4 regions of the Rhodococcus sp. P4_E4 genome follow, and region 4 is predicted to be linked to each of the others. Evidence: riboswitches for the same ligand, from Rfam matches in the RefSeq annotation. Region 4 holds a riboswitch; each other region holds the start of a gene.
What was found. Region 4 has a riboswitch for S-adenosylmethionine ahead of AC1DVN_RS16875 (putative leader peptide). Riboswitches for the same ligand answer to the same signal wherever they lie in the genome.
Positions count from the first base shown of each region.

Region 1: it holds a riboswitch for S-adenosylmethionine, as region 4 does, so the genes downstream of both, AC1DVN_RS03470 (bifunctional o-acetylhomoserine/o-acetylserine sulfhydrylase) here and AC1DVN_RS16875 (putative leader peptide) in region 4, are expected to answer to the same signal.
Region 2: it holds a riboswitch for S-adenosylmethionine, as region 4 does, so the genes downstream of both, AC1DVN_RS28195 (aminotransferase class V-fold PLP-dependent enzyme) here and AC1DVN_RS16875 (putative leader peptide) in region 4, are expected to answer to the same signal.
Region 3: it holds a riboswitch for S-adenosylmethionine, as region 4 does, so the genes downstream of both, AC1DVN_RS00945 (LLM class flavin-dependent oxidoreductase) here and AC1DVN_RS16875 (putative leader peptide) in region 4, are expected to answer to the same signal.

Region 1 is NZ_JBFUJB010000002.1:107,500-115,398, forward strand. It holds gene AC1DVN_RS03455 (exodeoxyribonuclease III) at 1-576, opposite strand, end outside; gene AC1DVN_RS03460 (MFS transporter) at 613-1,821, opposite strand; gene AC1DVN_RS03465 (NADP-dependent isocitrate dehydrogenase) at 1,951-3,174, opposite strand; SAM riboswitch class IV at 3,480-3,620, shown strand; gene AC1DVN_RS03470 (bifunctional o-acetylhomoserine/o-acetylserine sulfhydrylase) at 3,764-5,089, shown strand; gene metX (homoserine O-acetyltransferase MetX) at 5,086-6,222, shown strand; gene AC1DVN_RS03480 (DEAD/DEAH box helicase) at 6,392-7,899, shown strand, end outside.
Region 2 is NZ_JBFUJB010000030.1:53,546-61,444, reverse strand. It holds gene AC1DVN_RS28205 (DUF917 domain-containing protein) at 1-554, shown strand, start outside; gene AC1DVN_RS28200 (PucR family transcriptional regulator) at 551-2,086, shown strand; SAM riboswitch class IV at 2,147-2,261, shown strand; gene AC1DVN_RS28195 (aminotransferase class V-fold PLP-dependent enzyme) at 2,315-3,640, shown strand; gene AC1DVN_RS28190 (LLM class oxidoreductase) at 3,851-4,465, shown strand; gene AC1DVN_RS28185 (DNA-binding transcriptional regulator) at 4,444-5,322, opposite strand; gene AC1DVN_RS28180 (alpha/beta hydrolase family protein) at 5,466-6,464, shown strand; gene AC1DVN_RS28175 (saccharopine dehydrogenase family protein) at 6,457-7,668, shown strand; gene AC1DVN_RS28170 (PH domain-containing protein) at 7,669-7,899, opposite strand, start outside.
Region 3 is NZ_JBFUJB010000001.1:203,646-211,544, reverse strand. It holds gene AC1DVN_RS00980 (MFS transporter) at 1-499, opposite strand, end outside; gene AC1DVN_RS00975 (MarR family winged helix-turn-helix transcriptional regulator) at 496-987, opposite strand; gene AC1DVN_RS00970 (TetR family transcriptional regulator) at 1,393-2,046, shown strand; tRNA gene AC1DVN_RS00965 (tRNA-Glu) at 2,158-2,230, shown strand; tRNA gene AC1DVN_RS00960 (tRNA-Asp) at 2,366-2,439, shown strand; tRNA gene AC1DVN_RS00955 (tRNA-Phe) at 2,510-2,586, shown strand; gene AC1DVN_RS00950 (ABC transporter substrate-binding protein) at 2,828-4,456, shown strand; SAM riboswitch class I at 4,636-4,731, shown strand; gene AC1DVN_RS00945 (LLM class flavin-dependent oxidoreductase) at 4,736-5,815, shown strand; gene AC1DVN_RS00940 (NtaA/DmoA family FMN-dependent monooxygenase) at 5,845-7,239, shown strand; gene AC1DVN_RS00935 (MFS transporter) at 7,309-7,899, shown strand, end outside.
Region 4 is NZ_JBFUJB010000015.1:29,138-37,036, reverse strand. It holds gene AC1DVN_RS16890 (ABC transporter permease) at 1-885, opposite strand, end outside; gene AC1DVN_RS16885 (ABC transporter permease) at 878-1,876, opposite strand; gene AC1DVN_RS16880 (ABC transporter substrate-binding protein) at 1,879-3,516, opposite strand; gene AC1DVN_RS16875 (putative leader peptide) at 3,654-3,743, opposite strand; SAM riboswitch class I at 3,752-3,846, opposite strand; gene AC1DVN_RS16870 (GNAT family N-acetyltransferase) at 3,864-4,454, opposite strand; gene AC1DVN_RS16865 (FAD-dependent oxidoreductase) at 4,463-5,572, opposite strand; gene AC1DVN_RS16860 (ABC transporter substrate-binding protein) at 5,583-6,554, opposite strand; gene AC1DVN_RS16855 (amino acid ABC transporter ATP-binding protein) at 6,589-7,374, opposite strand; gene AC1DVN_RS16850 (amino acid ABC transporter permease) at 7,371-7,899, opposite strand, start outside.

The sequences.
Region 1 (7,899 bases), on a different contig from region 4:
GAGGAATCCCGAAGACTTCTTGTTGGTCTTCCAGTTCTTGAGGTCGAGTTCGGTGTGCGCGATGTTCCAATCGCCGCTGACCACCACGTGACGATCGGCAGCCTCGGCCGCCGCAGCGGTGGAGGCGAGGTGAACTGCGAAGGACGCCATGAACCGCTCCTTCTCCTCCTGCTTCGGCGTGAGCGCCTCACCGGAGGGCAGGTACAGGCTCGCGACGGTCAGATCCGCGAAGTCGGCTTCGATGTATCGACCGGCGTCGAGAAACTCGTCGTCGCCGTGACCGATCCGCACCGCGTCAGGTTCCGTGCGTGAAAGCACAGCGACTCCGTTGCGTCCCTTCGCGGACGGCTCGGCGGAGACGAGGAACCATCCGTTGCCGAGCGCTGGTTCGAGAGTCTCGCGAAGCTGATCGTCCGACGCACGCGTTTCCTGAAGGCAGATGAAATCCGCCGACGTCTTCTCCAGCCAGTCGAGCATGCCCTTGCGGGCAGCTGCTCGAACGCCGTTAACGTTCACGGACGTGATGGTGTGGGGCGCAAGAATGTGGGAGTCAGCAGTTTGTGGCACGGCAAGCACCGTAGCCGATTCCACCGACGCGGATGGGCGCCCAGGTCAGCGCACGGCCCTACGCTGCAGAATCACCGCAACCGCCAGCACGACGAGACCCGCGACGGCAAGCAACGACCCAACCGCTGCCGGTGCGGTATACCCGTAACCGGCAGCGATGACGACGCCGCCGATCCACGCTCCGAAGGCATTGGCGATGTTCAGCGCGGCGTGATTGAGAGACGCCGCCAAGGTCTGAGCATCCTCGGCGACATCCATCAACCGTGTTTGAAGGCCAGGAACCATCGAGGACCCGGCAAGCCCGATGAGGAAGACGAAGACAAGCGCCGTGTACGGATTGCGCACGGCGATCACGAAGACCGCGAGGATCACCACGAGGGATCCCATCGACAGGAACAAACCCTTCATCAGTGCGCGATCCGCGAGGTATCCACCGACGAAGTTGCCGGCCACCATGCCCAGTCCGTACAGCATGAGCGCCAGAGGAATGAACGAAGCACCGAGACCGGACACGTCGGTGAGCGTCGTACTGATGTAGGTGTAGACGGCGAACATCCCGCCGAATCCGACCATTCCCACGATCAGGGTCATCCACACCTGAACGCGGCCCAGTGCCCCGAGTTCGGTGATCGGATTCGTCACCGGCATACCGTCCAACCGCGGAATCCAGACGAACAGCGAAGCAACCGTTGCCACCCCGATCACAGCCACCAAGGCGAAGGCGCTGCGCCAGCCGAGTGCCTGGCCGATCCAGGCCGCGACCGGCACCCCGATCACATTGGCCACGGACAGACCCATCATCACCATCGCCACGGCCTTCGCGCGTTTGCCTGGTTCGGCCAAATGAGCGGCGACCAGTGCGGCGACTCCGAAGTACGCGCCGTGCGGCAATCCAGCGACGAATCGAGCCATCATCAGCGTCGTGTACGAGGGCGCAAAGACCGAAGCGGCATTGCCGACGGTGAATGCGACCATGAGTGCGATCAACAGGGTGCGGCGCGGTACCCGTGCGGTGAGAGCAGCGATCAGCGGAGCACCGACGACAACCCCGAGCGCGTACGCCGAGATCACGTGACCCGCGATGGGTTCCGAGACGCCGAGCCCGGATGCCATTTCCGGGAGCAATCCCATGGCGACGAACTCGGTTGTGCCGATACCGAAACCGCCGAGGGCAAGAGCGAGCATCGCCGGACCTCTGGCGGAACGAACCCCGGGTGTCGAGGTGTCAGAACGGGAGAGGGTAGACGAAGTCACTGATCAATTGTGGTCTCACACCTGGTTGAACTTCCAAGTGAGAGCGGGTGAGTTCACTCACGTGAGACCGCGAACACAAATGGGACGCCCGGTTTCCCGGACGTCCCATCAGAAGGTGAAACAGTGAATCTACTTCGCGGCCATGGCCTTCTGCAGGTTCACGTCGAGTGCACCGAGGAACTCCTCGGTGGTCAGGTAGCCCTGATCGCCGCCGACCAGCATCGAGAGGTCCTTGGTCATCTGGCCGCTTTCGACGGTCTTGATGACAACGTCTTCGAGCGCCTGCGCGAAGCCGATGACCTCAGGGGTGCTGTCGAGCTTGCCACGATGCTCGAGTCCGCGGGTCCACGCGAAGATGGACGCGATCGGGTTGGTCGAGGTGGGCTTGCCCTGCTGGTGCTGACGGTAGTGACGCGTCACGGTGCCGTGAGCAGCCTCTGCCTCACAGGTCCTTCCGTCCGGTGTCAGCAGAACCGACGTCATGAGGCCGAGCGAGCCGAAGCCCTGGGCCACGGTGTCGGACTGGACGTCGCCGTCGTAGTTCTTGCATGCCCAGACGTATCCACCCTCCCACTTGAGTGCGGAAGCGACCATGTCGTCGATGAGGCGGTGCTCGTAGGTCAGACCTGCGGCATCGAACTCAGCCTTGAACTCGGTCTCGTAGACGTGCTGGAAGATGTCCTTGAAGGCACCGTCGTACGCCTTGAGAATGGTGTTCTTGGTGGACAGGTACACCGGGTAGTTCTGCTGCAGTCCGTAGGTGAGCGACGCGCGAGCGAAGTCACGGATGGACGTGGTGAAGTTGTACTGCCCCTGGACGACGCCGCCCTCTTCGGGGAAGTTGACCAGTTCGTGCTCGATCGGTGCGCTGCCGTCCTCAGGCGTGTAGGTGATCATCACCTTGCCGGGGCCGGGGACCTTGAAGTCTGTGGCGCGGTACTGGTCGCCGAATGCGTGACGGCCGATGATGATCGGCTTGGTCCAGCCCGGAACGAGTCGCGGAACGTTGGAGATGATGATCGGTGCGCGGAAGATCGTGCCGCCGAGAATGTTGCGGATCGTTCCGTTCGGGGAACGCCACATCTTCTTGAGACCGAATTCCTCGACACGTGCCTCGTCCGGCGTGATCGTGGCGCATTTGACGCCGACGCCGTGCTTCTGGATCGCGTGCGCTGCGTCGATGGTGACCTGGTCGTCGGTCTCGTCGCGGTACTCGATACCGAGGTCGTAGTACTCGAGGTTCACATCGAGATACGGATGGATCAACTTGTCTTTGATGAACTGCCAGATAATGCGCGTCATCTCATCGCCGTCGAGTTCGACGACGGTGCCCTCAACCTTGATTTTGGACATGGGTGCTTCGCGTCCTCCTAGGAAGTTTCCCTGGTTACACGGTTGCGGTCACACTTTGTGAGTGGGTCCGCGAACGGTTCGATTATCAAACCTAGACGGTGTGGACTGATCTCGGGAGATGAGTCCCAAACAAGACAAGCGTACTGCTAACCCGTGAGGCCGCAACCGGCAGGTCCACCCATCGGTCTCTACTCGCGAGTAACTTTTGCCTGCTAGTGGGCTGCGTCGCTCTGTCTCGCGTGCGGTTGCGGCTCACAATTCGCCCCGCGTCAGGACTGCGCTCACTTCCCGGTAGAATCCGACTTGGTCATGAGTGCCAGCGTCAAGCCCCGGCTCGCTGGACGGCAACCCTCCAACCGCGGTGGGGTGCCCCGGGTGATGACCAGGTTTCCCGACGTGGATCTGCTCACGCAGTTCCACCGCAATTCGGGTGACAAGCGCGGGTCCGACAGGGACGGACCCCAGACCGGGCCGAGCCCCACGGAGGTAACTCAGTATGTGTCGCACTTGTAGATAGACCCCAGCACGGGGCGGCGATCCTTCGCCCCCGTCCGACATCTATCCGTCAGACCACTGGAGTGAACAAATCATGACCGACAACACAGCCGACGGCGCAGCAACTTCTGATCCGACCGCGAACTGGTCGTTCGAGACCAAGCAGGTGCACGCCGGGCAGACAGCGGACACCGCCACCAATGCGCGCGCTCTGCCGATCTACCAGACCACCAGCTACGTTTTCGACAGCACCGATCACGCTGCGGCACTGTTCGGCCTCGCCGAGCCTGGCAACATCTACACGCGGATCATGAATCCCACACAGGACGCCGTCGAGCAGCGCATCGCCGCCCTCGAAGGCGGAGTCGCCGCACTCCTCCTCTCCTCGGGTCAGGCTGCCGAAACCATCGCGATCCTCAACATTGCCGAAGCCGGCGACCACATCGTCTCGAGCCCGTACCTGTACGGCGGCACGTACAACCTCTTGCATTACACCCTTCGCAAGCTGGGCATCGAAGTCACCTTCGTCGAGGATCCCGACGATCTCGAGCAGTGGCGCGAAGCCATTCGCCCGAACACGAAGGCGTTCTACGGCGAGACGATCGCTAATCCCAAGAACCACATCCTCGACCTCCCCGGCATCTCGTCGCTGGCCCACGAGAACGGTCTTCCGTTGATCGTGGACAACACAGTCGCGACGCCGTACCTGCTCCGCCCACTCGAACACGGCGCCGACATCGTCGTTCACTCCGCCACCAAATACCTTGGCGGACACGGCACCGCGATCGCCGGCGTGATCGTCGACGGCGGCACCTTCGACTGGACGCAGGGTCGCCACACGAACTTCACGACGCCTGATCCCAGCTATCACGGCGTCACCTTCGCAGACCTCGGCGCGCCGGCATTTGCACTCAAGGCGCGCGTCCAACTGCTGCGCGATCTCGGCTCCGCCGTGGCGCCGTTCAACGCGTTCCTCATCGCGCAGGGCATCGAAACCTTGAGCCTGCGCATCGAGCGCCACGTGTCCAATGCCCAGAAGGTCGCCGAATTCCTCGACGGCCACGGCGAGGTGGCCTCCGTTTCCTACGCGGGACTCCCCACCTCGCCATGGTTCGAACGCGGAAAGCAGCTGACACCCAAGGGAACCGGCGCCATCGTCACCTTCGAGCTGCCCGGAGGTATCGATGCGGGCAAGACGTTCGTCAACGCCCTGACGCTGCACAGCCACGTCGCCAACATCGGTGACGTTCGCTCACTCGTCATCCACCCCGCCTCGACGACACACTCGCAGCTCACCCCCGAAGAGCAGTTCGCCTCCGGTGTCACGCCCGGACTCGTCCGCCTCGCGGTCGGTATCGAAGGAATCGACGACATCCTCGCCGATATCACCGTCGGCCTGGCTGCGGTGGCAAACTCGTGACCGTGAACGAATTGGAGCCCAGGATCGACCTCCTTCCCCCGCCCGACGGCCAGGTGGGGTTCGTCGACATCGGCGCCCTGGAACTCGAGAGCGGCGCGGTACTCCCCTCGGTTTCGCTCGCCGTTCAGCGGTGGGGTGAGCTGTCCCCGAACCGCGACAACGTCGTACTCGTCGAGCACGCACTGACCGGAGACTCACACGTCACCGGACCGATCTCCGCAAATCAGCCCTCCCCCGGCTGGTGGAACGGGATGGTTGGGCCGGGCGAACCGATCGACACCGGCGAATGGTGCGTCATCGCAACAAATGTCCTCGGTGGTTGTCGCGGCACGACCGGTCCTAGTTCGCTGGCCGACGACGGCAAGCCGTGGGGCAGCAGGTTCCCGGAGATCTCCATCCGGGATCAGATCGCGGCGGAGAAGAAGCTCGTCGATCTCCTCGGGATCGACCAGTTGGCCTCGGTAGTCGGCGGATCCATGGGCGGGATGCGCACCCTTGAATGGGCAGTTTCCTACCCGGACAGCATTCGCTCCGCGTTGGTTCTCGCAACCGGTTCACGGGCCACTGCAGATCAGATCGGCACCCAGACGACGCAGATCGCTGCCATCGTCTCCGATCCGGATTGGCAGGGCGGTGACTACCACGGAACGGGGCGGGCACCTCGCGCCGGACTCGGGATCGCCCGTCGCATCGCGCACCTGACGTACCGCACCGAGTCCGAACTCGATGCGCGCTTCGAGAACTCCGCCCAGAACGACGAAAATCCTTGGAACGGTGGACGATACGCCGTCCAGAGTTACCTGGAACATCAGGCAGACAAGCTGGTCGACCGCTTCGACCCGAGCACGTACGTCCTCCTGACCGAGGCCATGAACCGGCACGACATCGGTCGTGGACGCGGCGGCGTTGCAGCGGCGTTGGCATCGATCACGGCGCCGGTCGTCGTGGGCGGCGTGGACTCGGATCGGCTGTATCCCCTTCGTTTGCAGGAGGAGATCGCGGACGGCATTTCGACGTGCACGGGCCTCGAGATTCTCAAGTCCAGAGACGGCCATGACGGCTTCCTGACGGAGGCGGACGCTGTCGCCGGACTGCTTCGCCGAACGATGGAGTTCGCACGCACGGCCCGCTGATCCCGCACAGAGGCACAATTTCAGGATCCGTCAATGTCGGGAAAACCACAGCTGATCTGCAGGTTTTCTCGACATTTTCATTGGCGTCCCTGAGCCGGCGCGGCTAGCATCGGCGAACGTGAATCAGCCATGCTCGACGCGCCTGCAGGCTACGTACATTCCCGAGCACATGTCCTTTGCGTTCTGGGGTGATACAGACCCGGCAGCGCGACTGTCGGTGCTGGGGATGCCGACCGGGTCGCCTGGCACCTGCCGGCTGGCGATCCCGGTCGACGAGTCGATCACAGCGACCGACGTCGCAGCGCAACTGCTCGACCTCGCCACCGCGATCGACGCCTTGCACACCCTCGATGCACGTCGCGACGACCTCGGACCGTCGTTGCTCGCATGGAAGCGCGTCATCGACACCGGCGCACATGACATTCCGACTGCAGCGCATGCCGCGATCGAGCGCGACGACACGAAAATCAGAAGCGCCCGGTCCACGGTGCGGTTGTTCACGGAAGCGCGCGCAGCCGTGGAGAGTCTTCGCCGAGCAAAGATTCAGGCGACATTGCGCCCGTATCAAGTGCACGGAGTTGCCTGGCTGACTGCACTGTCGGGTTCGGGCGGTGGAATCCTCGCCGACGAGATGGGTTTGGGCAAGACACTGCAAGCGATTTCGATGATCGCGATCCGCGCCGACGACGGTCCACACCTGGTTGTGTGTCCCACCTCGGTCATCGGAAACTGGCGCCGCGAGATCGAGCGATTCGCTCCGCATCTGCCACTGCACGTTCATCACGGGACCGCTCGCGCACTTCCCACTCGTGTTCCTGCCGGCGCCACGGTGCTGACCAGCTACAGCGTCTTGCGTTCCGACGCAGACCAATTGGCCCCGATCCATTGGAGTTCAGTGGTCTTCGACGAGGCACAGCAGATCAAGAACCCCTCTTCGCTGGCAGCCAAAGCAGCAATGCAGTTGTCGGCCGACGTCAAGGTAGCGATGACCGGCACGCCGGTGGAGAACCGTCTCGAAGAATTGTGGTCACTCTTTCGCGTCGCCAATCCCGAAGTCCTCGGAACTCGCGCACGGTTTCGTCAACGCTTTGCCGTACCGATCGAATCCGGTCGATCGGCCACCGCGGCGACCAGGCTTGCCGCGGTCATCGATCCGTTCATTCTGCGCAGAACCAAAGACACAGTGGCCAAGGATCTTCCGCCCAAGCAATTTTCCACCGTCTCGTGCACTCTGACGTCGGAACAGGCGCGCATCTATCGGTCTGCAGTTGCAGATGCTTTCGACACCGGTTTGGGTACGGGAATTGCCCGGCGCGGCAACATCCTTGCGCTGCTGACCACCCTCAAGCAGGTATGCAATCATCCGGCGCAGGTCACCGGCGATACGGATGACCTCTACGGAAGATCCGGAAAGCTCGACCGCGCAACGGAAATGATTGCCGAGATCGTCGACGACGGCGATCGCGCGCTGATATTCACGCAGTACCGGACGATGGGCGAGATGCTTTCGCGGCACCTGGGCTCCGAGTTGGGAATCGGCGCAATCCCGTTCCTTCACGGCGGCCTGAACACCGACAAGCGCGACGCAATGGTCGACGCGTTCCAGAACGACACGGATTCACCACCGGTTCTGATTCTGAGCTTGCGCGCCGCCGGCTTCGGCCTCAACCTCACGCG
Region 2 (7,899 bases), on a different contig from region 4:
TGCTGGGCGCCGAGGTAGCAGTGCGGTCGTTGATCGGGAGAACCAGCGGTTGGGGCGCTCTGGCGATCGCGTCGATCGATGCGCGGACTGTGCAGGAGGCGTGCATTCCGGGAACTCTGTCCCGAGCATATGAACTGGGTCAGCACGTCGGGACCCTCGGCAGTTGGCGGGAGATCGCCGAAAGCTCCGGGGGGCGAGTAATGGGGACAGGCCGGGTGCGTGCGGTGCGTCGTAGTCGCCCGAACGCCGGCGATCGTCGGGGCAACGTGATTCTCGAACACGATTCTGCGGTGATACGAGTCGAATTCGAAAGTGAGTTCCTGACCGTCGCGTCGGACGGCGAGATGATTGCGACATGTCCGGACATCGTGACGTTGCTCGACGTCCGGACCGGTGCCTTCGTCTCGTGCGAATCAGTGCACCAGGGGCAGGACGTGGCCGTGTTGGTTCTGCCCGGCCCTCAGTGGTGGGCGGAAGATGTGAGCAGGTTGAAAGTTGTCGGCCCGCGGGCCTTCGGGATCGACCACGACGCAGTGCTGATGGAGGCGCAATGAGCGCGAGTGTGTCGGCGTTGCTGAACAACCCGATTTTTGTCGGGTTGTATCGACTTGCCGGCGAAGGTGATCCCGTCGTGACGACAGTGGGAGCGCTCACCGGGGAATCGGCACAGTCAGCCGAGGCCGTGTCGGGTGCGGCGGGTGCAGGATCAGTTCTGGTGATTCTCGATCGAATCGACGTCGGGGAGTGGAGATTCGACGCTCTCCTTCGACGCACGGCGGCGACCGGCTGCCGGGTGCTCGCGGTACACAGCACTGCGGCGGAGGATGCGAATCTCTCGTTGCTTGCCGATCGCCTCGGACTGGTGGTGCTCGGAGTATCCGACCCGTGGCAGTTCAGCGTGGATCTTCGTGATCTTCTCTCGAATTCGCGGGCGGTGATGGCCGACGCGGTACTGCGGGCGACACACGCGGGCCAGCGGGCCGGCGGAAGCGTCGAGAATCTTCTGTCGGTGCTGCTGAACACATTTCAGCGTTCGTTCATCCTCCTGGACGCGTCCGGACGCCCGCTGACCGGCGCCGATTTGTTGTCCGACGCTGATCGAGCAGCCGCCGGTATGTTGTCGGGCCGCGGGGCGCCCACCACTGTTGAATTGGACTCCGGCGGGGTCCTGATTGCGTGCCCGGTGATGTCCGGCGCAGCCCGAGAGCCCTGGCTGGCGGTGCTGCTCCCGGTGCGTCAAAGCGTCGAAGAGGCTTCTCTCTCAGTGGTTCTCGACGTGGCCTCGTTGGCTGCCGGGCACCGACTGGCCGTTGCACGCATGGTCGACGAGCGTGAAGCGCGCCGGCGTAGCGCGCTACTCGGTGAACTGATCGACACGTCAGCAGACGCCACACCCGGACTGCTCCGGCGCGCACTCGACGCGGGTTGGGCACTGGACGGATGGCATATCGGCATCAAAGTCCTGGCGGTCGGTGAGGTCGACCTGGTGGCCAGGCGCAGTGAGGTCGCAGACGCCCTCGCCGCCGAGGGAATCGACGCCAATGTCGTGGAACAGGCTGACGGCTGGGCAGCGTGGACCACTCTGCCGGGCGAGCCGCGACCGGAGTCGATCACCAGGATCGCTGAGAGCATCCGTGCAGCTCAGGCGAGGTTGGAACCCACGATGGAGACCTGGGTCGGTGTGGGACGCGCACACGACGGTCCGGCTGGAATCGGTGCGTCCCTGTCTGAGGCCGGGGATGCCGCTCGGCTCGCGGGTTCGAGGTCGCAGACAGGCCGCTTCCTGCACGTGGACCGCCTGGGGCTGGCGCAGTTGCTGCTGGCGTGGACGCGAACCGACACGTTTCAGCCCGCAGCCGCGGCGCTGCTCGCGCCGCTACGCGATTCGAATGGAGAGTTGCTCGAGACTCTGTCGACGTACCTCGACGAAGAATCGTCTCTGGCTCACACCGCAACCCGAATGGGCTTGCACCGCAACACCGTATCGAGTCGGATCGATAGAATTCAGCGCCTTCTCTCGGTGGATCTCGCAGATCCGGAAACGAGACTCGCGCTCCACCTTGCTTGCCGGACCATCGCGCCCTGACGGAGATCTTCGCGGCTTCGTCTTGACAAGCACGGGAGGTTCCTGCCATCCTCGTTGCCAGGTCACGAGTACCAGTGTTCAGCCCCGGCTTGCTGGTCGGCAACCCTCCTCCGCGGTGGGGTGCTCCGGGTGACGACCCGGCTGCGTTCGAAAACGAATGCGGCAAGCGCGGACTCTTCCGGGGCCATCACCCGACGAACGAGTCCTTGAACGTGAGGATTGTCTTCGATGACTGCTGTATTGAGTGCCGACACCTGCCGCACCACCGCGATTGCCAAGGTTTCGGGTGCTGACCTGCAGGTTCCATTGGTTCAGGGTGGCGAATGCTCCTACGCCAACTTCGACTACGCCGCGAGTGCGCCGGCATTGGCCCAGGTCACCGACCGTATCGCCGAGTTGCTGCCGACATACGCCAGCGTCCACCGCGGTGCCGGCTACGCGTCTCGGATCTCCACGCTCACCTACGAGAACGCTCGTGAATCCGTTGCTCGTTTCGTGAATTGTGCCGACGATCAGGTTGTCGTCTTCACCCGGAACACCACCGATTCGCTGAACCTGCTTGCGCAGTGCGTCCCCGGCAGCACCGTCGTCCTCGATGTCGAGCATCACGCAAACCTGTTGCCGTGGAACGACGCTCGTATCGTCACCGCCGCAGACACCATCGAAGAGACGATCGAGCGTCTGATCGGTGAACTGTGCACCAAGCCTGCAGCGCTGCTCGCAATCACCGGTGCCTCCAATGTGACCGGCGAGATCCTGCCGATTGCACGCTTGGCTGACATCGCTCATCGTTGCGGCGCACGTATCCTCGTCGACGCAGCTCAGCTGGCTCCCCACCGTCGCATCGACCTGCAGGAATGCGGCGTCGACTACATCGCTTTCTCCGGTCACAAGCTCTATGCGCCCTTCGGCGCGGGTGTTCTGGTCGGACGCCGTGACTGGCTCGACGAAGCTCAGCCGTACCTCGCCGGCGGCGGCGCCGTGCGTGAGGTGACGATCGAGTCCACGGAGTGGGCCTGCGCGCCTGCCCGCCACGAGGCAGGTTCCCCCAACGTTCTCGGTGCGGCAGCCATCGCGACCGCATGCGAAACCCTGCACGCGCTGGACTTCGACGTCATCGCCGAGCACGAGAAGGCACTCACGGCCCAGCTCACCGACGGATTGTCCGCCATCGATGGCGTCTCGCTCGTGCGACTGTGGAATGACGCACCGGACGCCGTCGGAATCGTCACCTTCACCGTCGACGGATTCGAAGCGGGCGAAATCGCCGCATTCCTCTCCGCCGAGCACGGCATAGGAGTTCGCGACGGTCGCTTCTGCGCACACCCGGTTCTCGCACGCCTCGGCCTCTCCGGCGGTGCAGTTCGCGCCAGCCTCGGCCTCGGTAGCAGCTCGGACGACGTGACGCGGTTGGTAGACGCCGTGAACATCCTGGTTTCGAATCAGCGTGATTGGAACTACGCCAAGACTGCCGGTGCGTGGAACCCCGTGCCCGAGACCCGCCCCTTCCTCGGAGCCTCAGACGACAACGCCGGCGCAGCCGAGTGCGTCTGAGCTGAGCTCGGTCCCCGAAAACTCGAACGGACAACTAGCATGGCAGCCATGGCACCAGCGGATTTCCCCGCCACCCCTTTGAGAGTGAGCATCACTCTCGGTCAGTGGTGCCGTCGCCATGTCGATCTGTGCCGCACCTCGTCAGGAATGTGTTCGGGCTGACGATTCGTCTCGCTCATCCCATACTTTTCTGATTTTCGGAGGTCTCACATGTCTTCACGCGCTTCGCATTCTCTGCACGTAGCGGTCGAGTTGACCGGATCCGGTCACCATCCGGCAGCTGAGGGCGCACCCGGCAACCTGCCCATCATCGGCGGCGACTACTGGGTGGACCTCACCGAGGGCGAAAAGGCTCTCGATTTAGCTTCATTCCCTACCAATGTGGTTCGGATTCGCGCTGCGGACCTGCGTGAGGCACAGCTCGAACGTGCACGGATACGCGCTGCTGTCGCCGAAGAAGGACGCGATCCCGACAGTGTCGCAGTACTGGTCGATCTCGAGATTCTGATCGCGCCGGAAGCTCGCTCCGCCCGTAAAGAGCTTGCACAGTTGGACAGCGCGTTGACGGCGCCGCGGGTTCCCGTTTCGCTTCACTACGTCGGAACGCCTTCCGGTCTCGGCAGTTTGATCGCCGATGTCCGAGCTGCCGAGGTCGCCGACGGCGTTACGTTGCTGCCTCTCGCATTGCCTCGCACGCTCGAGCATCTGGTGGACAGCACCATTCCGTGGCTTCAGGATCGCGGACTTGTCACACCGTCCACCGCAGTCGACGAGGTTCTCGGGCGTTTCGGACTGCCGCCCCGTCAGCGCACGCTTGCGTCCTGATCGTCACCGATTGCATCTGCGTACAGGTGGAACAGCGACGGTAATTCGTCGGCACCGTCCACCTGTGCCAGAAGCGTCCAGCATTGCGCAGTGATCGACCGAGCCCTCGTGCCGATCCAGTTGGTGGGCAGTAGTTCCGGCGGCAACAGCGGATCCGGTTCCATGGCTCGCGTGAATTCCGCCGCGAGTTCGATGGTCATCGTGACAGCATCAGTACCCGGACTGTTCTGCAGTTTGTGCAGACGTGCGGTCGCTACGTCGAGTAGTCGTTCGTATCCGTCAGCGATCTGGTCCAGCGGCCACAACTGCGCGGCAATCTTCACGGGGTCTTCGAGCATGCCCACTTTCAGATCTCGCGTGGTGAGAGAAGACAGGTGCTGTTCGACGTCGAGTTCGGCGGCCGCATCGCGAATATACGGTTCCCAGGCGTGCGGCGAGACGTACAGACCGCCCTGGACGAGCGCGCCGCCGAGGTAAACGACCCTGGTACGCAGCGCATCTCGCGCTTTCCGTGACGACTCCGGAATTGCGAATCCGGCCAGGTGCCAATACCCGTCCCACCGCGTCACAGTGTCGCGGTCTTGTTGATAAGCCAGCCGAACGAATTCGACGTCGGGTTCCATCTCGCGCACGGCTTTCGGCGTTGCTCGTAGCGTGGCCTGCCGCCCGCGACCTTCCTGAGTGAACTTCCCCTCGGTGACCAACCGCTTGATACACAGCCGAACCTGTTGATCAGTTTTGTCGAGGGCGTCGGCGGTGGCATAAAGGGTGCGTCCGTCGACAGTTCCGTCCGTGCGCAGTAGTCCCTCGATCAGGATCCTCGTGGGTACATCGACGTCCCTGTCGGTCATCGCCATGTCCTTTCCTCGCTTCTCGACATCTTCGCCCACAACTGTACTATCGAATGCAATACGATCGTTTCAAATTCGTACGTTAGGGCGGGAAGATGGCAGCGGTATCGATGAGCGAGGGCAAGAGTAAGCCTCGTTTACGCAGGTGGATGGTTACTTCCCTGACGGGGGTCGTTGTTCTGATCGCGACTCTGGTGGGCTGGACGCTGTACCAGAACACCTATGACATCCGTGAGGAAAAAGTGACGATCACCGGGGGATCGGTGCCGCTCCAGGGAGTCCTTGCACTGCCCGAACACGGTGACGGTCCCTTCGGCCTCGTGGTTTTCGTCCACGGAGACGGCCCGGTCGATGCAACACATGAGACGTTCTATCGACCGGTGTGGGAGGCGTTCGCAAAGGCGGGGTACGCGTCACTCTCCTGGGACAAGTCGGGGGTGAATGGGGCACCGGGCAATTGGCTCGATCAGAGCATGGACGATCGCGCGGCAGAAACGGAAGCGGCAATCGAGTGGGCACGGGGACGTTCGGATATCGATCCGTCTCGTATCGGTCTGTGGGGTGCAAGCCAGGCAGGGTGGGTGATGCCCAAGGTGGTGAACCTCGACCCGGACGTAGCGTTCGTCATTGCCGTGGGTCCCGCGATCAACTGGCTCCAACAAGGCGAATTCAATACCCTTGCAGAACTTTCCGAGAGAAATGCGTCGGCCGACGAGTTCGAGAAAGCGCGGGTCGATCGTGCGAAGAACTTGGATCAGTTGGCCCGTGATGCATCGTACGACGATCTCGTGGCCTCCGGCGAGGCCGACGGTCTCACCGAAGACCGGTGGAACTTCATTCGAAAGAACTACCGATCGGATGCGCGAGCCGATCTCGAATCCGTGAGGGTTCCGGTGCTCTTGATCATCGGCGGACAAGACGTCAACGTCGACGTGGCCGATACCGAAAGGGTGTATCGCGAATTACTTGACTCGCCAGGGCAACTGGTGGTCAAGAAGTATCCCGACGCCACTCACTCGATTGTGGAGAAGGACCTCGAAGACTCGGAAGTGATGTCGGCTCTGGTGGCCGTCCTTGCTCCCCGTTCTATCTTCGCTCCCGGTTATCTAGCGGATCAGACTGCATTTTTGGAGGGAATTCATGGCTGACGGAATCACGGTTGTCGCACTGGGCGGTGCCGGTGCCATGGGCTCGGCAGCAGTTCGTCTTGCTGCAACATTGCCGGGAATCGGCAAGGTAGTAGTCGCGGATCGCGATATCGATGCTGCGAAGCGTCTTTCAGTTGAACTGGCTCAGGCGTCAGCGCAAGTCGAGGCGCGCAGCATCGACGTCACGGACGGTCGCACGCTACGTGAATTGTTGGATGGCGCAGACGTGATCATCAATACCGTCGGCCCGTTCTTCCGTTTCGGTGTCGGCGTTCTCCAGGCAGCGATCGAGACCGAGACGCACTATCTCGACATCTGCGACGACTGGGAACCTGCCGTCGACATGCTGGAATTGGACTGTGCTGCCAGGGAAGCCGGAATCTGCGCGGTAGTCGGCATGGGCGCAAGTCCCGGGATGAGTAACCTCCTGGCCGCGATGGCAGTCTCGCGATTGGACGTGGTCGACGATCTGTACACAGCCTGGCCGGTTGATGTCGAGGGCGAGGACGAGTCGGTAGACACACTGAGTGCAGCGGCCGTTCACTGGATGCAGCAGATCAGCGGCACGGTTCCAGTGGTTCGTGCGGGGCGAATCGTCAACGAAGAACCGTTGCGTTCCATCGCACTCGAACTGCCCGGCGGACGTCGGGGGAACGCTTACGTGGTCGGGCATCCGGAGCCGGTGATGTTTCATCGGACCATCAATCCTGCAGGGCATTCGGCAAATCTGATGGTGATCTCACCGGAAACCGTGGCGTTTCTCGACGTTCTCCGCTCAGATATCGACAAGGGGAGAATTGATCTCGACTCGGCTGCTGAAGAATTGGGCAAGCCCTCGCTCCGGCGGATGATCCGTGCTGCGCCTCGAATGCTCACGCGTGCCGGTCATGGATCCTTGCCGTTGTTTTTCGCCTCGGCGACCGGGGTGCGCGAAGGTCGAGAGATGCGCGTCGTGGCACGGATCGCTGACGATTCACCGGTATCGGCGTTACTGTCGGACATGGCCGGTGCAACCGGAATCCCCTTGGCGCTCGGCCTTGCTCAGGTGGTGTCCAGGCTGGCCGACGGAACGATTCGGGATCGGGTCGGTGTGCACTCAGCCGAGAGCGTCATCGACCCGGAAGTTCTGTTCACTGCACTGTCGCGGTTGTTCGATCGAACCGACTGGAGTGACATCGTTACCGTCGAATCCGAGTTTCGCTAGTCAGTTCGCGGCGTGCGATCCGATGCGACTGCGGATTTCGGTCTCGACGCGATCTGCGTCCTTTGGGCTGAATGAAGGCGCTCCGCGGCCGGCGAGGGTGAGTACCACCGCGGTCTCCTTCCACGGGCGTGAAAGATCCAGGCTGTACCACGAGCTGAAATCTGTTGTTCCCCAAATTCGTAAGCGTCCACTCAGCCATGACATGACTCCGAGGTCGACGGATTCGATCTG
Region 3 (7,899 bases), on a different contig from region 4:
CGACCAGCAACCCGCCGAGAGTAGGCCCCAGCGCGACGACCGATTGAGCGCAAATGGTGAGTGTTGCTATAGCTGAACGGGTTTGAGCCCGGTGGCGGTCAGCGTATTCGCGGATGACGGTCATCGCGTTCGGATACTGTGTCGCCGTGCCGATTCCGAGCAGAATTCGCGCCGCGATAAGCCAACCCAGTGACGGGGCGAGCGAGCCGAGGATCGATCCGGCAGCGATCAGACCCAATCCCGCCAGATAGACGCGTTTGGCGCCGAGGATCGATCCGAGTCGCCCCGCCGCCGGTGCCGTGACTGCAGTCGCGATGTAGAGAGCCGAGATGACCCACGCTGTGCCCGAACTGGAACCGAAGTATGTGGCGATCGGGACGATTGCCACCGCAATCATCGACGAGTTCAGTGCCTGAAGAACGGTTCCCGAACCGAGAGCAAGACTCAGTTTCAGGGGAACGGAGGCTTGGGGTGTCGACGTTTCGACGACGGCGGTCACGGGTTCATCAGTGACTCCTCTGATATCGATGTCGATGCTGGGGACGCGCCCTGGCCTAGTCTGCGCAGGATTCGGCCGGCGATCAGAAGCAAGTCACGCTCGGCTTCGGTGCACTCGGCGTCGATGACCTCGGCCAGCCACTGCGTGCGTTTCGTTCGGTCTTCGTGAAGGGTCGACGTGCCTAGTTCGGTCATCGTGACCAAGGCCGCGCGGCCGTCCGATGGATCCGCCCTTCGCGTCACCATGCCCTGTTCCTCGAGCGCGGCCACGGTCTTTGCGATGGATTGCGGTGTGACGCGCTCGAATTTCGCCAACTCTTTTGCGGTCAACGGACCTTGTCGGTCGAGGTGGCCGAGAGCTTGGATCTGGCTCGGCGTGAGTTTGTGGTCGTGGCGTTTGGTGCGGAGACGCCGGACGAAGGCACCCAGATCGTCCCAAAGTACGTCGATCTCGTCCCGAGTCTTGCTGCGACCCTCGCCATCGTTCATTTAGACAGTCTAACTGTGTTATTTCGATGCTGCTAGCACGGTTTCGACAAAAACTGGGGAATAAACAATCGCATTAGTTGTTTAAAACCTTGGGATTGCCGTTCATCCGTCGGCGAAGCAGTTCCGTCTGCGAGGTCGGATTATCGGAATCTCGGACACGAAAAAGCTCGGATGCGCACCCCCTGCGGCGCACCCGAGCGGCCAAAACCATACCACTTGGTGTCTTTTGGGCATAAAGTCGGTTGTTGTCCCCCGAACAGCCGATTGCCTCTAGTACTTTTGGCGGGTATCGCTCTAGTCCTTACGTAGGGTGTGTTGGAGGGGATATTGTGAGGTTTCGGGGGATGACAGGCGCCGATCACGGCGATTCTGCGTACCAACTCTGCGAGAGGCACAACACCGTAAATGGCACGTCAACAAGAGCGTGCGCGGCGTACCCGCGCCGCCCTGGTCGAAGCGGCTGCAGTCGAATTCGCCAAGCGCGGCTATGCAGCTGCGTCGGTGAACACGATCCTCGAGGGCTCCCGCGCCACCAAAGGCGCCATGTATTTCCATTTCCAGTCCAAGGAAGAGTTGGCGCGAGCGGTTCTGACCTCGGCTATCGAAACCTTCACTGGAATCACTGATCGTTGGGCCAAGAGAACAGACCTCGATCCATTCGTCGCATTGCACGGGCTCGTGCTCGACATTGCCGAGGTCTTCCGTGCCGAGGTAATCGTGCAGGCGGAATTCCGGCTGATCATCGAGCCGGAGTTCTACAAGGATGTGCAATCTGGTGGCGGGCAGGTCTGGGGAAAGACCGCCTACGAGTTGGCATTGCGCGCCAAGGACGACGGTTTGCTCCGCGAAGACGTGGACCCGGAGAAATTCACGCGCGTACTGGCAGCGAGCCTTGCCGGCCAGCGGTACATGGCGGACCTGATTGCCTCGAGTGGGGATCTGGGTGTGTGGTTCGAGGAGTCCCTCGAAGTGGTGCTCGAAGCCATGGCCACACCGGAGTGGTTGGAGAAGTTTCATCGCGACGGCTGGCCGCAAGTCGAGTTCCCCGACGCGGAATAGTCCACTTTTCGCCCATGACCAGGCGATTTGTGATTTCCGAACGCTGTGCCATAAGCTATCCAAGCTCCCAACGGAACGCCGTTGGGGTACTAGTTCGGAGAGATCCGGCGGGCCCCCTTCGTCTAGCGGCCTAGGACGCCGCCCTTTCAAGGCGGTAGCGCGGGTTCGAATCCCGTAGGGGGTACGTTTTGCGAAAGCGAAACGATGCAGTATGGTTTGACCCGCACGACACGCTTTGAGATGCACAAATGCCAGGCCAGGACAGTGGTTTGGGAGCGGCTCGAAGATGTAGTACGGTTTCACAGCAAGGAAAAAGCAAGGCCCTGTGGCGCAGTTGGTTAGCGCGCCGCCCTGTCACGGCGGAGGTCGCGGGTTCGAGTCCCGTCAGGGTCGCAAAGCTTTGTTCTCAATCAATTGGTTGAGAACAAAGCAATGCGATAGGCATTCGGTTCGGGTGCCGTCCGGCCAGGTAGCTCAGTTGGTACGAGCGTCCGCCTGAAAAGCGGAAGGTCGCCGGTTCGATCCCGGCCCTGGCCACCATAATTCTTATCGACAAGCTCCAATCTCATGTTCTTCGAACATAAGGTTGGAGCTTTTTCGTGTTCGGATGTCAGTCGCCGTCAACCACTCGGCCCGATCATCTCAGTTGTGCGCATCCTTTGTCTCCGTGAATATTTCCGGTCACCGGGAACGTGCTGGGCGTCACTCCACGGAGGACATCACTATTAGCCGATTGCGGCCGATCCGTGGCTGCGTCTACTGGAAGTGAGGTGGAATCTCCGTGTCGCACTCGAGATCTTGGCGCATCGGGAAAGTCAGCCGGGTCGCCGTCGCGTTGCTCGGTACCGGGGTTCTGTTGGTGGGCTGCGCGAGCAACGGTGACGACAGCGGGACCGATACGACGAACACGTCGGGGGACGTCGTGACCGGCATGGTCAACGAGCAACCGGACCCGGGCGACGCGGTCGCCGGCGGGACCATGACGTACGGCGTGCAGGTGCTCGTTCCCTCACTCGACCCGACCAAGACGGCAGCGCGCGGCGGTTCCGGCGGTGAGGCCTTCGCTGCGGTGTACGACGTCCTGATGAGTTACGACACTGCGAGCGGCGAGTTCGAGCCCAAGTTGGCTGAATCGCTCGATACCAGCGACGACGGAAGCACGTGGACGTTGAAACTTCGCGACGGTGTGAAGTTCAGCGACGGTTCCGCGCTCGACGCCAACGCCGTGATTGCAAGCATCGATCGGTACAACGCGGGCAAGGGCAATGGCGCCGAGTTGTGGCTGGCTTCGGTGGAATCGGCGCAGGCAAGCGGTCCCACGACGGTCGACTTCAAGCTGAAGACGCCGTGGATGCGCTTTCCGTCGATGCTCGCTCTCGGGCACGGGATGATCGTCGCCCCGAGTTCGCAGCAAGGCGACAAGTTCACCGCGGTGGGTGCCGGACCCTTTACCGAAGATCTCTTCACGCCGAGCGTCGAGCGAATCTTCAAGGCCAACCCGTCCTACTACGGCGGCGCTCCCAAGCTGGACAAACTGCGGATGGTTGCACTCAACGGTCCGCAGGCCAATCTCGAATCATTGAACAGTGGTCAGCTCGATGTTGCCTACATTCGCGGCCTTACTTCGGCGATCAATTCCGCCAAGTCCGCTGGTTACCCCGGCTACATCGACGTGCTCAACGCCGGTAGTGCCGAGATTGTCAACAATCGTGAAGGCCGACCGGGCTCGGATGTTCGCGTTCGCCAGGCTATCGGCTACGCGCTGGACACCACGTTGATCGATCAGCGCGTGGAAAACGGTGAGGGACTGCCTGGCTCGGAGTTGTTCGGTCCGACGTCGCAATGGCACGTAGACACACCGGGTATTGCCTACGACCCCGAAAAGGCCAAGGAGCTTCTGAATCAGGCGAAGGCAGACGGATACGACGGCGCGCTCGACTACGTCGTGCTCAGTGAGCCCAAGGACCACGCGATCGGCCTCGCCGTGCAGTCACTGTTGCAGGCCGTCGGGTTCGAGGTGAACTTGATCTTGGCCAACAACGCCGGCGACATCGTGCAGAACGTCTACGTCAAGCACGATTTCGACCTGGCGCACGCGGGCATCGGAATGTACGAGTCGATTCTCGATCTCGGATTGTTCTCCACGACCAACAGCACCTCGATGGCGAATACTGCTGGATATGCGAACCCGGCGATGGATCAGCTGATCGCAGATCTACAACAAGCCAAGGATAATTCGTCGACCCTGGCGATCATCGGCAAGATTCAGACGCTGTGGAACGAGACGGTTCCGTCGGCGCCGATCGGCGGGCTCACGTCGTTCTGGGCTTGGCAGAAGAACGTGCACGGTGTGGTTCCGACTGCAACCGGCATCATGCTGTTCGATCAGGCATGGATGGGCGCGAAGTAGCGTTCCAGCGCACACCGAGAGCCCCGTCCGACGCGAGTCGGGCGGGGCTCTTTGGTGTCTACGTCGGCTAGCGTTGCGCAACCCTTTCGATCAGGATGATTGAATTGAAATATGTTGTTGGTCAATATGATTCGCCGATCGTGATTTGACTTGTTTAGCGTCGCCCGCATAGATTGCATCCACCATCCAGAGTGGCTGAGAGACCTGGCTCGATGATGCCGCAGCAACCCGCTTCGTTTGCGCAGTGTGGGTGCTACCGCCAGGACCGATGGAGGACGCATGACTGTATTTGCCGTGGGTATCGAACTGGACGGCGAGGGCACTCACCCCGCTGCCTGGCGCCGAAGCTCACATCGCCCGGATCAGTTGCTCACGGGTAAGGCCGTGCGCGATCGCGTCGCGGCTGCCGAGAATGCGGGCTTCACCTTCGCGACGTTCGACGATTCCATCCTCCCTCCGAGTGGTGACGTTGTCGGCCGCATCGATGCCGTCTCCAGGGCGTCATACGTGGCGGCGACGACCAGCACGATCGGACTGGTCCCCGTCGTCGGGACCACGTACGCCGAACCGTTCCACACCTCTTCGCAATTGGCGACATTGGACTACTCCTCGCGTGGGCGTGGCGGCTGGCTTGCTGTTCCGGTCGAAGACGATGCCGCGGCGAGGGCGTGGGGGAGGGCTCCGGTAACGACGGAATCGGCGCGTCAGCAGGAGCAGCGGGATTCGGTTACCGTCGTGACAGATCTCTGGGATTCGTGGGAGGACGACGCCGTCGTCCGTGACTATCTCAGTGGGCGTTTCCTCGAGCGTGATCGTCTGCATTACGTCAATTTCGAGGGCGACACCTTCTCGGTGAAGGGGCCGTCAATCGTTCCGCGGCCGCCGCAAGGCCAGTTGGTGGTGTTCGGCCGCTACGGCGACATCGAACCACACCAGGCCGATGTTGTTCTCGTTTCCGGTGATTCGGTGGAGGCCATTGCACAGTCGGCTGCCAAGGCGCGCGATGAGGGCGCGTCATTGGTGGTCGCCGAGGTCGATGCGGCATTCGATACGCCGAATCTGTCTGCGGCGCAGCGGTTGATCGAGCTGAACTCGCACGGGAATGCCGTCGTCACTGGCCGACTGCTCCTGGCTGCAGATCCGGGGGAAGCGGCCGTGGTTCTGAAGGAATTGGCCGGACACCTCGACGGTGTTCATTTCCACGCTCTCGTGATCGACGAGGACCTTCCGGTGCTGGCCAAATTCGTTCTTCCGGCGCTGTCGAAGTCCGGGTTGACGCGACGCCCGGTTCCGGGATCGACTCTGAGGGGCAACCTCGGCCTGCAGCGGCCCGCAAATCGATTCGTCCACTCCTCCTGACTTGACTTCGCACTAAGGACATTTCGGCTATGACTGCATCACGCTCCGCCGTACCTCGACCCGACGCTCACGTTCACTTCGGCGTCTTCTTCCAAGGGGTCAACCACACCACCATCTGGTCCGATTCCTCGAGCGGATCCCAGATCGACTTCGAGACGTTTCGGCGCTTGGTACTCACCGCCGAGCGAGGTCTGTTCGACGCCTTCTTCCTCGGTGAGGGCCTTCGCCTTCGCGAGCAGAACGGCAAGATTCTCGATCTGGATATCGCCGGCCGCCCCGACGCTATTGCACAGTTGGCCGCCCTCGCCGGTATCACCGACAAGATCGGGTTGGTCGCGACACAGAACACCACATACAACGAACCGGCCGACCTCGCCCGTCGACTCTCCGGCCTCGATCTACTTTCCGACGGACGGGCCGGCTGGAACGCGGTGACCACCGACAACGCTTGGACGGGAGAGAATTTCCGTCGCGGTGGTTTCCTCGACCACGCCCTGCGCTACGAGCGTGCCGGGCAGTTCATCGAAACCGCGCGGGCACTGTGGGATTCGTGGGCCGACGACGCGATCTCGGACTCTCGCACGTCCGAGAACTGGTCGACTCCGGGAGCCGTGAGCGACGTACGCCGCCAGACTTCGCAGTTCGACATCACCGTGACGCCGACGCTTCCCCGCAGCAGACAGGGACATCCGGTCATCTTTCAAGCGGGCGATTCGCCGACTGGACGCGATTTCGCGGCGACGCACGCCGACGTCATCTTCTCGCGACACGGGACGCATTTCGACGGCGCGCTCGATTTCGCCGACGACATTCGGGCTCGGTTGCGTAGCGTCGGGCGACCGGAGGACGACGTCAAGATCCTGCCCAGCACGCAGATCGTGTTGGCGGAGAACGAGTCCGAGGTCGAGGAGAAGGCGCGGTGGGTCCTCGAAGGTCAGTTCACCGGCCAAACCGCACTGTCCCTCGTCGGATTGGTGTGGGGGAAGGACCTTTCCGACCGAGACCCGGACGGTCCACTACCGGAGGAAGATCCGGTTGCGCGCCCGGTGTCCGAGACGCGCGGTTCCGCGCGAGACGGCAACGACCCCATTGCGATTGCACGTGAATGGCGGGCTCTCGCCGAGGCAAAGAACCTGTCGCTACGTCAGGTCGCCATCGAGACCTCGCAGCGTTCGGGTTTTGCGGGCACCCCGGGGCAGGTCGCAGATCAGTTGGTCCATTGGGTGCGCAACGGAGCTTCGGACGGCTTCAACATCTCGCCGTACCTGGTGCCGACCGGGCTCGACGAGATCGTCGACTGGTTGATCCCGGAACTGCAGGAGCGTGGGGCGTACCGCACCGAGTACTCCACGTCGACGCTGCGAGAGCACTTGGGGTTGCGACCGCCGCTCACGCGTCGGGCCGCGTCTGAAGCTGCGGGGTAACGGGTCCTGTCCCACACGGTCACAGCGGCGGCCGAATCCACCAAGCTCGATTCGGCCGTCCGCTGGGAGATCATCGTCTGCGTAGCCGCGGGCTTCACCACTCTTCTCGATTCGGCGGTGCTCGGAATCGGGGTTCCGTCGATCCGGGCGTCGCTGGGCGCGTCGACCTCCGAGGTGCAGTGGATCCTTGCGAGCTATTCGCTGACTTTCGGCTTGGCCCTTGTGCCGGCGGGCCGACTCGGTGACGTCGTCGGGCGTCGACGCTTGTTCTTGGCGGGGCTGAGCATTTTCGCTGTGATGGGAATCCTCGGAGCATGTGCGTCGGATCCGTCGATGATCGTGTTGGCTCGTCTTGGGCAGGGGATCGGCGCAGGCACCATCAGTTCGCAGGTGCTCGGCATCATCACCGACCGGGTGTCCGGAAAGGCTCGGGCGAAGGCGTTAGGCGCGTACAGCACCGCGGGTGGTCTGGCCGGCGTTTCCGGACCGATCCTCGGTGGCGTTCTGCTGAAGTATTCCGACTCCGACTTCGGATGGCGGTTGCTTCTCGTTCTCAACGTGCCGTTTGCCGTGATCACTCTGATTTTGGCGTTTCGCTTTCTGCGCCGTGATCGAACTACCCGATCAGGCGCATCGATCGATCCGGTTGGGCTGTGTCTG
Region 4 (7,899 bases):
CCGGTTGTTCCTTTCGATCTCGTGGCCGATACGGTGTGCCGAGATGACCACGGCGACAATCGCGAGACCGGGAAGTGTTGTCATCCACCAGGCATTGGCGAGGAAATTGCGTCCCTCGGATACCAGCGATCCCCATTCCGGGGTAGGCGGAACGGCGCCGAATCCCAAGAAGCTCAGAGCCGACACGGCCAGTACTGCCTGCCCGAACTCGACAGCGGACAGCGCGACCACCGGCGCGTAGGAGTTGGGAAGCACGTGCCGACGCAGGACACCGAGCCACTGCACACCTGAACTGAACGCAGCCTCGACGTACTGAGCTCCGCGCACCCGCATCACTTCGGCACGCATCACTCGCGCGAAATTGGCGACCATACTGACGCCGACCGCGATGGCGACGTTGATGGTGCCGAAGCCGAGTGCGGTGACAAGGGCCAACGAGAGCAGCAGTGCCGGAATGGACAGCAGCACGTCGACGATGCGCATCAGCACGGCGTCGACGACGCCACCGACAAAGCCCGCGAGCAAACCGATTATCGATCCCGCCACCAATGCGATTCCGACCGCCACCAAGGTTGCGGTCAGGGACAGCGCGGCGCCGTGCACGAACCGTGTGTACAGGTCACGTCCGAGATTGTCGGTTCCGAACCAGTGAGCCAGGCTCGGGCCCTGCAGTTTGTCCGCCGGGACACCGGACAACGGATCGCCGCTGGCGAAAAATCCGGGTGCGACGGCAAAGCCGATGGCAAGCAACACGATCAACACCGGAATCACCAAGCCGGGCTTTCGGATCCAGCCGATGGCCGTGGACTTTCGGCGCGAAACAACAGGTGTCTTCGCCTCGACGCTCGGATCGAGGAGTAGGGGTTCGATCAATGTGTCAGACATGAGCCGGCTCCAGATCGGTCGAGCTTTCGGTATTCGACTTTTCGGTGTGACTCTTCTTCGTCTGGATGATCCGTGGATCTATCAAGGGGTAGAAGAGGTCGACCGCGAGGTTGACGAGCACGAACACGAGAGAGGCGAACACAACGACTCCCTGCACCACCGGGATGTCCTGCGCCATCACCGACGTCTGTGTCAGACGGCCGACGCCCGCGCGAGAGAACACCGTTTCCACAACCACCGAGCCGGCGAGCAGCGTGCCGACCAGCACACCGGCAATGGTGAATGCCGGAATGCTCGCCAGTCGCAACGCGTGACGGGTCTGCACGCGCCAACGGCTTGCGCCCTTGGCGTACGCAGTCTCCACATGCGGCGAACGTAGCGTCGACTGCAGGCTGGTCGTGAGCACCTGCGCGATCACCGCGCCGGTCGGGATCGCCAAGGTGATCGCCGGAAGAATCACCGTTGCGAATCCCTTGTCTCCGAATGCCGGGAAGATGTGCAGACGGAACGAGAAGAGTTGCAGAAGAATCAGGCCCACCCAGAAAGTAGGCACTGCCACACCCAGCGGCGGCAGCGAGAACAACAGGTTCGCGAGCCACCGCTTGCGGGTGTAGGTAGCGAAGAACGCGATCGCCACTCCGAACAACACGGCCAGAACCAAAGCGGTGGTTGCCAGCACCAGAGTGCTGGGCAGCGCCGAGAAGATGGCATCCGTCACCGGCTGACCGGTGGAGATCGATGTACCGAAATCGCCGCGAAGAGCATTTGTCAGCGACGTCCAGTACTGCACCCACACCGACTGGTCCAAGCCGTACCGCGCCCGAAGCTGATCGAGCGCAGCCTGATCCACTGCGACACCCTGACCGGACGAGTCGGCAGCCATGCTGACGGGATCACTCGGCAGGAGGAACAGAATCACGAACGAGATGGTGAAGGCGGCCCACAGGACCACTGCGGCCTGACCCAGTCGGGTGAGTACGTATCGAGTCATGATTACTTACCCGACAACCATGCGTCGTAGAACTGCAGGCGTGAAGAGGCTTCGAAGTTCAGGTCCTGCACACTCGATCCGGCACCGATGGCCTGTGAGAGCTCGATGGTGGGGATGGAGAGTCCACGGTCGAGGATCAATTCCTGTGCAGTGGATACCAGTTCGCCGCGTTGGCCGTTGTCCGTGGCTGCAAGCTGGTCTGTGAGAACCTTGTCGAGCTCCGGATCTGCGCCGCGACGGTTCAGGTTGCGGCCCTCTGTGCTGAACGATGCCCGCAGGATGTCGGCGTCCGCGCGAGTGCTGTTGTAATACAGCGAATCGTAATCACCCGATACTCCCTTCTCGGTCCATTCACCGTTCGAGACCAGGTTGAGCTGCAAGTCGACGCCGACCTTCTTGAGCTGCTGCTGTACGAGCTCGAGGATGGCCTGGTTACCCGAGAACACCGGACTGAAGGTGACGCTGAAAGTGAGCTTCTGCCCGTCCTTCTCGCGGATACCGTCGCTGCCGGTCTTCCAACCAGCCGCGTCGAGAAGCTTCGCCGACTTGTCGGCGTCGTACGTCACGACACTCGATTCGTCGCTGTAGAGCGGAGTGGTGTGAGCCAACGGGCTCGTGGCCGGGAAGAACGACGGATCCAGAACGGTGTCGACGAGTTCTTGGCGGTTGATCGCGGGAATGATGGCCTGGCGAACAGCCTGATCGGCGAGAACGCCGCGACTGACGTTTGGCTGGAAGAAGAAGCTCACACCCGGGTTCGGCCTTGTGAGGATTCGTCCGCCTGCGCCCTCGATCTGCGGCGCATCCTGCGGAAGCGCATCGCTGACCGCATCGAGCTGGCCGGAGGCCACGCTGCCTGCCCGCACACCGGATTCGGGGACCACCGTGAAGTCGACGCCGTCGAGGTAGGCCTCACCCTGATGCGCGACCGCGTCCGACGCCCAGTTGTATCCCGCACGCTTGGCGATCTTGACGCTCTTGTCCTGCTGCCAGTCGGTGTACACGAACGGTCCGGAGGCGATCACCGCTGCACCGGGGCAGCGCTGCTCGGATGCCAGCGCGGTGGTGGAATCGGCGAGGATTCCGAGCTGTGGCGTCGAAGTTGCCTGCAGGAACTGAACATTGGGTCCGGAGAAATTGATCTTCGCCGTGTGAGCATCTACGACGTCGGTACCGGTGTACGAGGACAGGTAACTCTTCGCCAACGACGCGTTCGGTCCGAGATTCTTGACCGAGTCGAAGGTCTTCTTCACCGAATCCGCCGTCACCGGGGTGCCGTCACTGAAGGTGGCGTCGTCGCGAAGGACGAACGTGAAGCTAGCGGCGTCGGGGCTGATCTCCCAGCTCTTGGCGAGCCACGGGGTGATCTCTCCGGAGTCGGGATTTTGATCGGTCAGCGAATCCACCACGGTCCGAGTGACATACACGGTCTGGTTACTGCCGGCCTGGGCCGGATCGGCACACGTCGGCGCCTGCGACAGACCGTAGCGAAGGGTTCCGCCGGACTGGGCGGGGCCTGCGTCGGCAGCACTGTCACTCCCGCTGCTGCAGCCGGCGAGGACGGTGCCGAGAACCGAGACAGCACCGATACCGGCGATTACGGTCGCGCGTTTGCGGGCACCGAATGAGGGCGAAGACACCAAGAACTCCTAAAGAGGCATGCCGAAGAGCGCACCCGTCGCCTGAGACGAGAAAGGCGATCGAGCACGAATCACTTGTGAGAGAAGAGAAAACAGACTTGTCGACGACTCGCCTGAGTGTGAATGACTGACCGAGGTCAGTTGGTACAGAAAGATCCCGCGGTGCGGCACAGGTCTACGTGACGACGCGACCAGGCGGTATCGAAACCGCCTTCGACTGCCTTCATTTCGTGTTCCTCCATCGGTCCTGGCGGTAGCACCCGCACCCGATCACTCGGGGGGTTGCTGCGACTTCAATGAGCCAGGTCTCTCGGTCGCTCTGGATGGTCGTTCGCAAGTGTACGAGGTTAAACCCGGGTGTTGTCAACCCGGTCGGTAGGAATTGCTGCTCGAGTCACATTTTCGAGGACCCGAAGTTGTTTCTCGAACGGGTGGATGCCCACCTCTTCGGGCGAGAGTGACGCGTCGTAAAGCGGTGTGTATCCACTGGACAGATACAGCGCGACGGCCTCGGGTTGCCGAGGACCCGTCGTGAGAAACACCCGGTTGTATCCACGAAGTTCGATCTCTCGTTCCAACTCGCGAACGACGGCCTTGCCGAGGCCGCGCTTCCGATAGTCGACCGATGTCCAGATTCTCTTCAGTTCGGCAGTGGTGGAATCGAATTGACGAAACGCACCACCGGCGATCGGCAGACCGTCGTGGGTGAGCACCAGAAGCGCACCCTGCGGATAGGCAAATTCTTCTGCCGGATACGTCGTGAGATCCTCGAGCATCGCTTCGCGAGTCCCGCCGTAACGCGAACTGTATTCGAGTGCCAACTCCGCGATCAGTGGAGCTGCCAAGGGATCGTCCTGCGATACCGAATAGACCTCTACCGCTCCGACACCCTCGAGCTGTCGAGTTCCGAGCTCCAGTGCCACAACACTTTCCTCCATGAATCTGGTCAACGCTCCCCCAGCCTGAAAACTTCCGGAGCGAGGGTGGTTCCGTCGACGAGGTCCGCCACAAGTTCACCCAAGGCCGGACCGAACTTGAACCCATGCCCCGAGAACCCCGCCGCCACCGTGACGGCTCCGACTCGGTCGATGACGAAGTTACTGTCCGGCGTGCTCGTGTACAGGCAGGTGAGCGACTCGACACGGGTGGAATCGACACCGGGCAACCACGACTCGGCGTACTCCACCAATCGCTGCTCTCCGTCGACACCAGGGGTGTAGTCACGGGTCTGCGGAGTCACCACCGGCCCGGTCGCGTGTTCGCCGATCTTGATCCCGTCCTCGGAACCAAGCCCGTAGATCCCCGCGGTCTCCAATTCTGCGCCGGTGTGGTGAACGAAACTCGGCCACTCGACTCCGGGATCGAGCGGTGCGAAGTGTGCCGGTTGTTCCTGTGTCGTGCGCAGTGTCGGCAGTACGATCTCGGAGCCGAGACCGCTGTCTTCGATCAGATCCGCAGTCCACGCACCGGCCGCGATCACTACCTGACGAGCTGCGAGCGTTCCACTGTCCGTCACCACGTCCACGCCGTAGGACGCCCGCGCGAGTGCCAACACCCGAACATCGTGACGGACCTCGGCGCCGGCAAACACCGCTCCCGCCTTCAGAGCGGTCACGGCGCGGTCCGCGTGCAACCGGCCTGCATCGGGATGATGGAGCACCGTGGTGTCGAATCGCAGCCCCGGCCAACGGGCGGACGCCTCGGCAGGGGTGAGGATCTCGCCCTTGATGCCCGCCTCGAGAAGTATCTTCGCCTTGGACTGCACTGCCTGCGGCAGGCCGTGATCAACGGCACCGGTGAGTTCCAGGAACCCGATGTCCGTCGTGGTCTCCAACTCCCGCCACAGCGGCAGCGCGTCGGCCGCCAACCCGGTGTACAGGTGATTGTCGTACGCCTGACGGTAGATGCGCGAAGTACCGTGCGACGCACCGTGCTTGTGCCCCGGCCCGAACTGTTCCAGCTGAACGACGCTACGTCCGCGCGCCGCGAGCCGCCAGGCGGTGGAGGACCCGACGAGTCCTCCACCGATGACGATCGCATCGAGAATCTCACTCATGGACGAGAGCTCACTTGGTCTTCGGAAGGCCGGGCGGGTTGATCAGGGACGTGTCGACGGCTTCATTCGTGATGTTCCAGCGCTCGAGGATCTGCTGGTACGTGCCGTTCTCGATCGTGTGGTTGATCGCGTCGTTGATTGCCTTGATCAACCCGTTGTCCTTCTTCACCAGAACCGCGATCTGGCCTTGCAGCGTGTCGCCTGCACCGGAGAACTCACCGACAACTTCGGTTTCACCCGACTGCTTGGCATGGAACTGCGACGACGGGTTCGGTCCGAAGTAGGCGTCGATCCGGCCGGACTGCAGCGGCAGGTAGTAGTCGGTGGTGTTCTGGTAGTAGGAGATGTCGGTGGGGGCCAGGCCGGCCGCGACGTTCTGCTCACTCCATTTGACCAGCAGCGCTTCCTGATTGGTACCGGAACCTACCGCGATCTTCTTGCCTGCGACATCCTTGGGTTCCTTGATGGAGATCCCGGAGCCCTTCTTGGCTTCGAAGGCCAGGGTGTCGAGTCGGTAGGTGGCGAAGTCGTACTTCTCTTTACGCTCTTCCGTCACAGTCACATTGGACAGGAATGCATCAGCCTCGCCGGAATCGATGCGGACGAAGTTCTGTGCCCAGTCTGCGGTCTGCAGGTCGACCTTCAAACCGAGAACATCACCGATCAGGTAGGCGAAGTCGGTCTCGGAACCGATGAGAGTGGTGTCGTCGTCGGCGTAGAAGCGGAGCGGCGGAGCGGCACCGGCACTACCGGTGACGCGCAGCGTGCCACGATCGCGAATGTCCTGAGGTAGCTCGGCGGCAATGGAATCGACTTTGTCGGTGGTGATGCGGTTCTGATCGGCAGTGAGGTTGTAACCCGCAGCAGCGGTGACCTGGGCGCCGTCGGACTCCGCGTCCGCGCTGCTGCACGCAGCGCTGAGCAGTCCGACTGTGGCAAGAGCCGAGATCAGAAAAGTCGCGCGACGGGATGGGGAGAACATCAATATTTCCTTCCGGGAATGAGTCTGGGTCGCGTCAGAGGACGCGGGAGAGAAAAGCTTTGGTCCGTTCGTGGACCGGATTGTCGATCACCTGCGAAGGTGGGCCCTGTTCGACGATGACGCCGCCGTCCATGAAGACCGCAGTGTCCGCCACTTCCCGAGCAAATCCGACCTCGTGTGTGACGATCACCAAGGTGGCGCCGTCACGGGCCAACTGAGCGAGGACCTCGAGAACCTCGCCGACCAGTTCCGGGTCGAGCGCCGACGTCGGCTCGTCGAAGAGAATGACCGCCGGCCGCAGTGCCAGCGCTCGCGCTATCGCGACGCGCTGTTGCTGGCCACCGGAGAGTTGGCGGGGATACTCGTCCGCCTTGTCCCCCACTCCCACTCGCTCGAGCAGTGCGCGGGCCTCGCGGTACACCTCGTCACGATCACGCTTCTGGGCCGAGAGCGGCGCTTCCACCACGTTTTCCAGCGCGGTCAGGTGCGGAAACAGGTTGAAGTTCTGGAACACGAATCCGATGTGCGAACGCTGTTTCAGGATCTCGCGGTCACGCAGTTCGTGGAGCCGGTTTCCCTTGCGCCGGTACCCGATCAGTTCTCCGTCGATCCGCACGGTCCCGCGGTCGACCTTCTCGAGGTGATTGAGGGTGCGCAGCAAGGTGGACTTACCGGAACCAGACGGACCGAGAATGACGGTCACTTCGCCCTTGCGGACCAGGAGATCAACGCCGGCAAGTACTTCCAGCGTGCCGAACGACTTGTGAATTCCGCGCGCTTCGACGGCATACACCGTCTCTTCGGCCAGTTCTGCGGTCATCGGGTCGCACCTCTCGGAATATCGAGACGCGCATCTCGAATCTCTTCGAACTTCTTGCGCGCCTTCTGTACCGGAGTCAACGGAAGCGCACGGGCGGATCCTCGTGCATAGTGGCGCTCCACGTAGTACTGACCGATCGAGAGCAACGTCGTGAGGATGATGTACCAGATCGTGGCGACCATCAGCAGGGGCACGACTCGTCCGTTGCGGCCGAAGATGACCTGCACCTGGTAGAACAGTTCGGCGATTGCCATGGTGGAGACGATCGACGTTCCCTTGAAGAGTCCGATGACCTCGTTGGCGGCATTGGGGAGGATCGCTCGCATTGCCTGCGGGAGAACGATCTTGAAGAACTGGCGACTGCGCGGAATACCGAGCGAGTGAGCAGCTTCGATCTGGCCGTGATCCACCGAAATGATTCCGGAGCGGATGATCTCGGCCGAGTATGCAGCCTGGTGCAGCGCCAAACCGATGACCGCCGCGGTGAATCCGCCGATCACACCGCTGACCTGGAAGGTGAAGAAC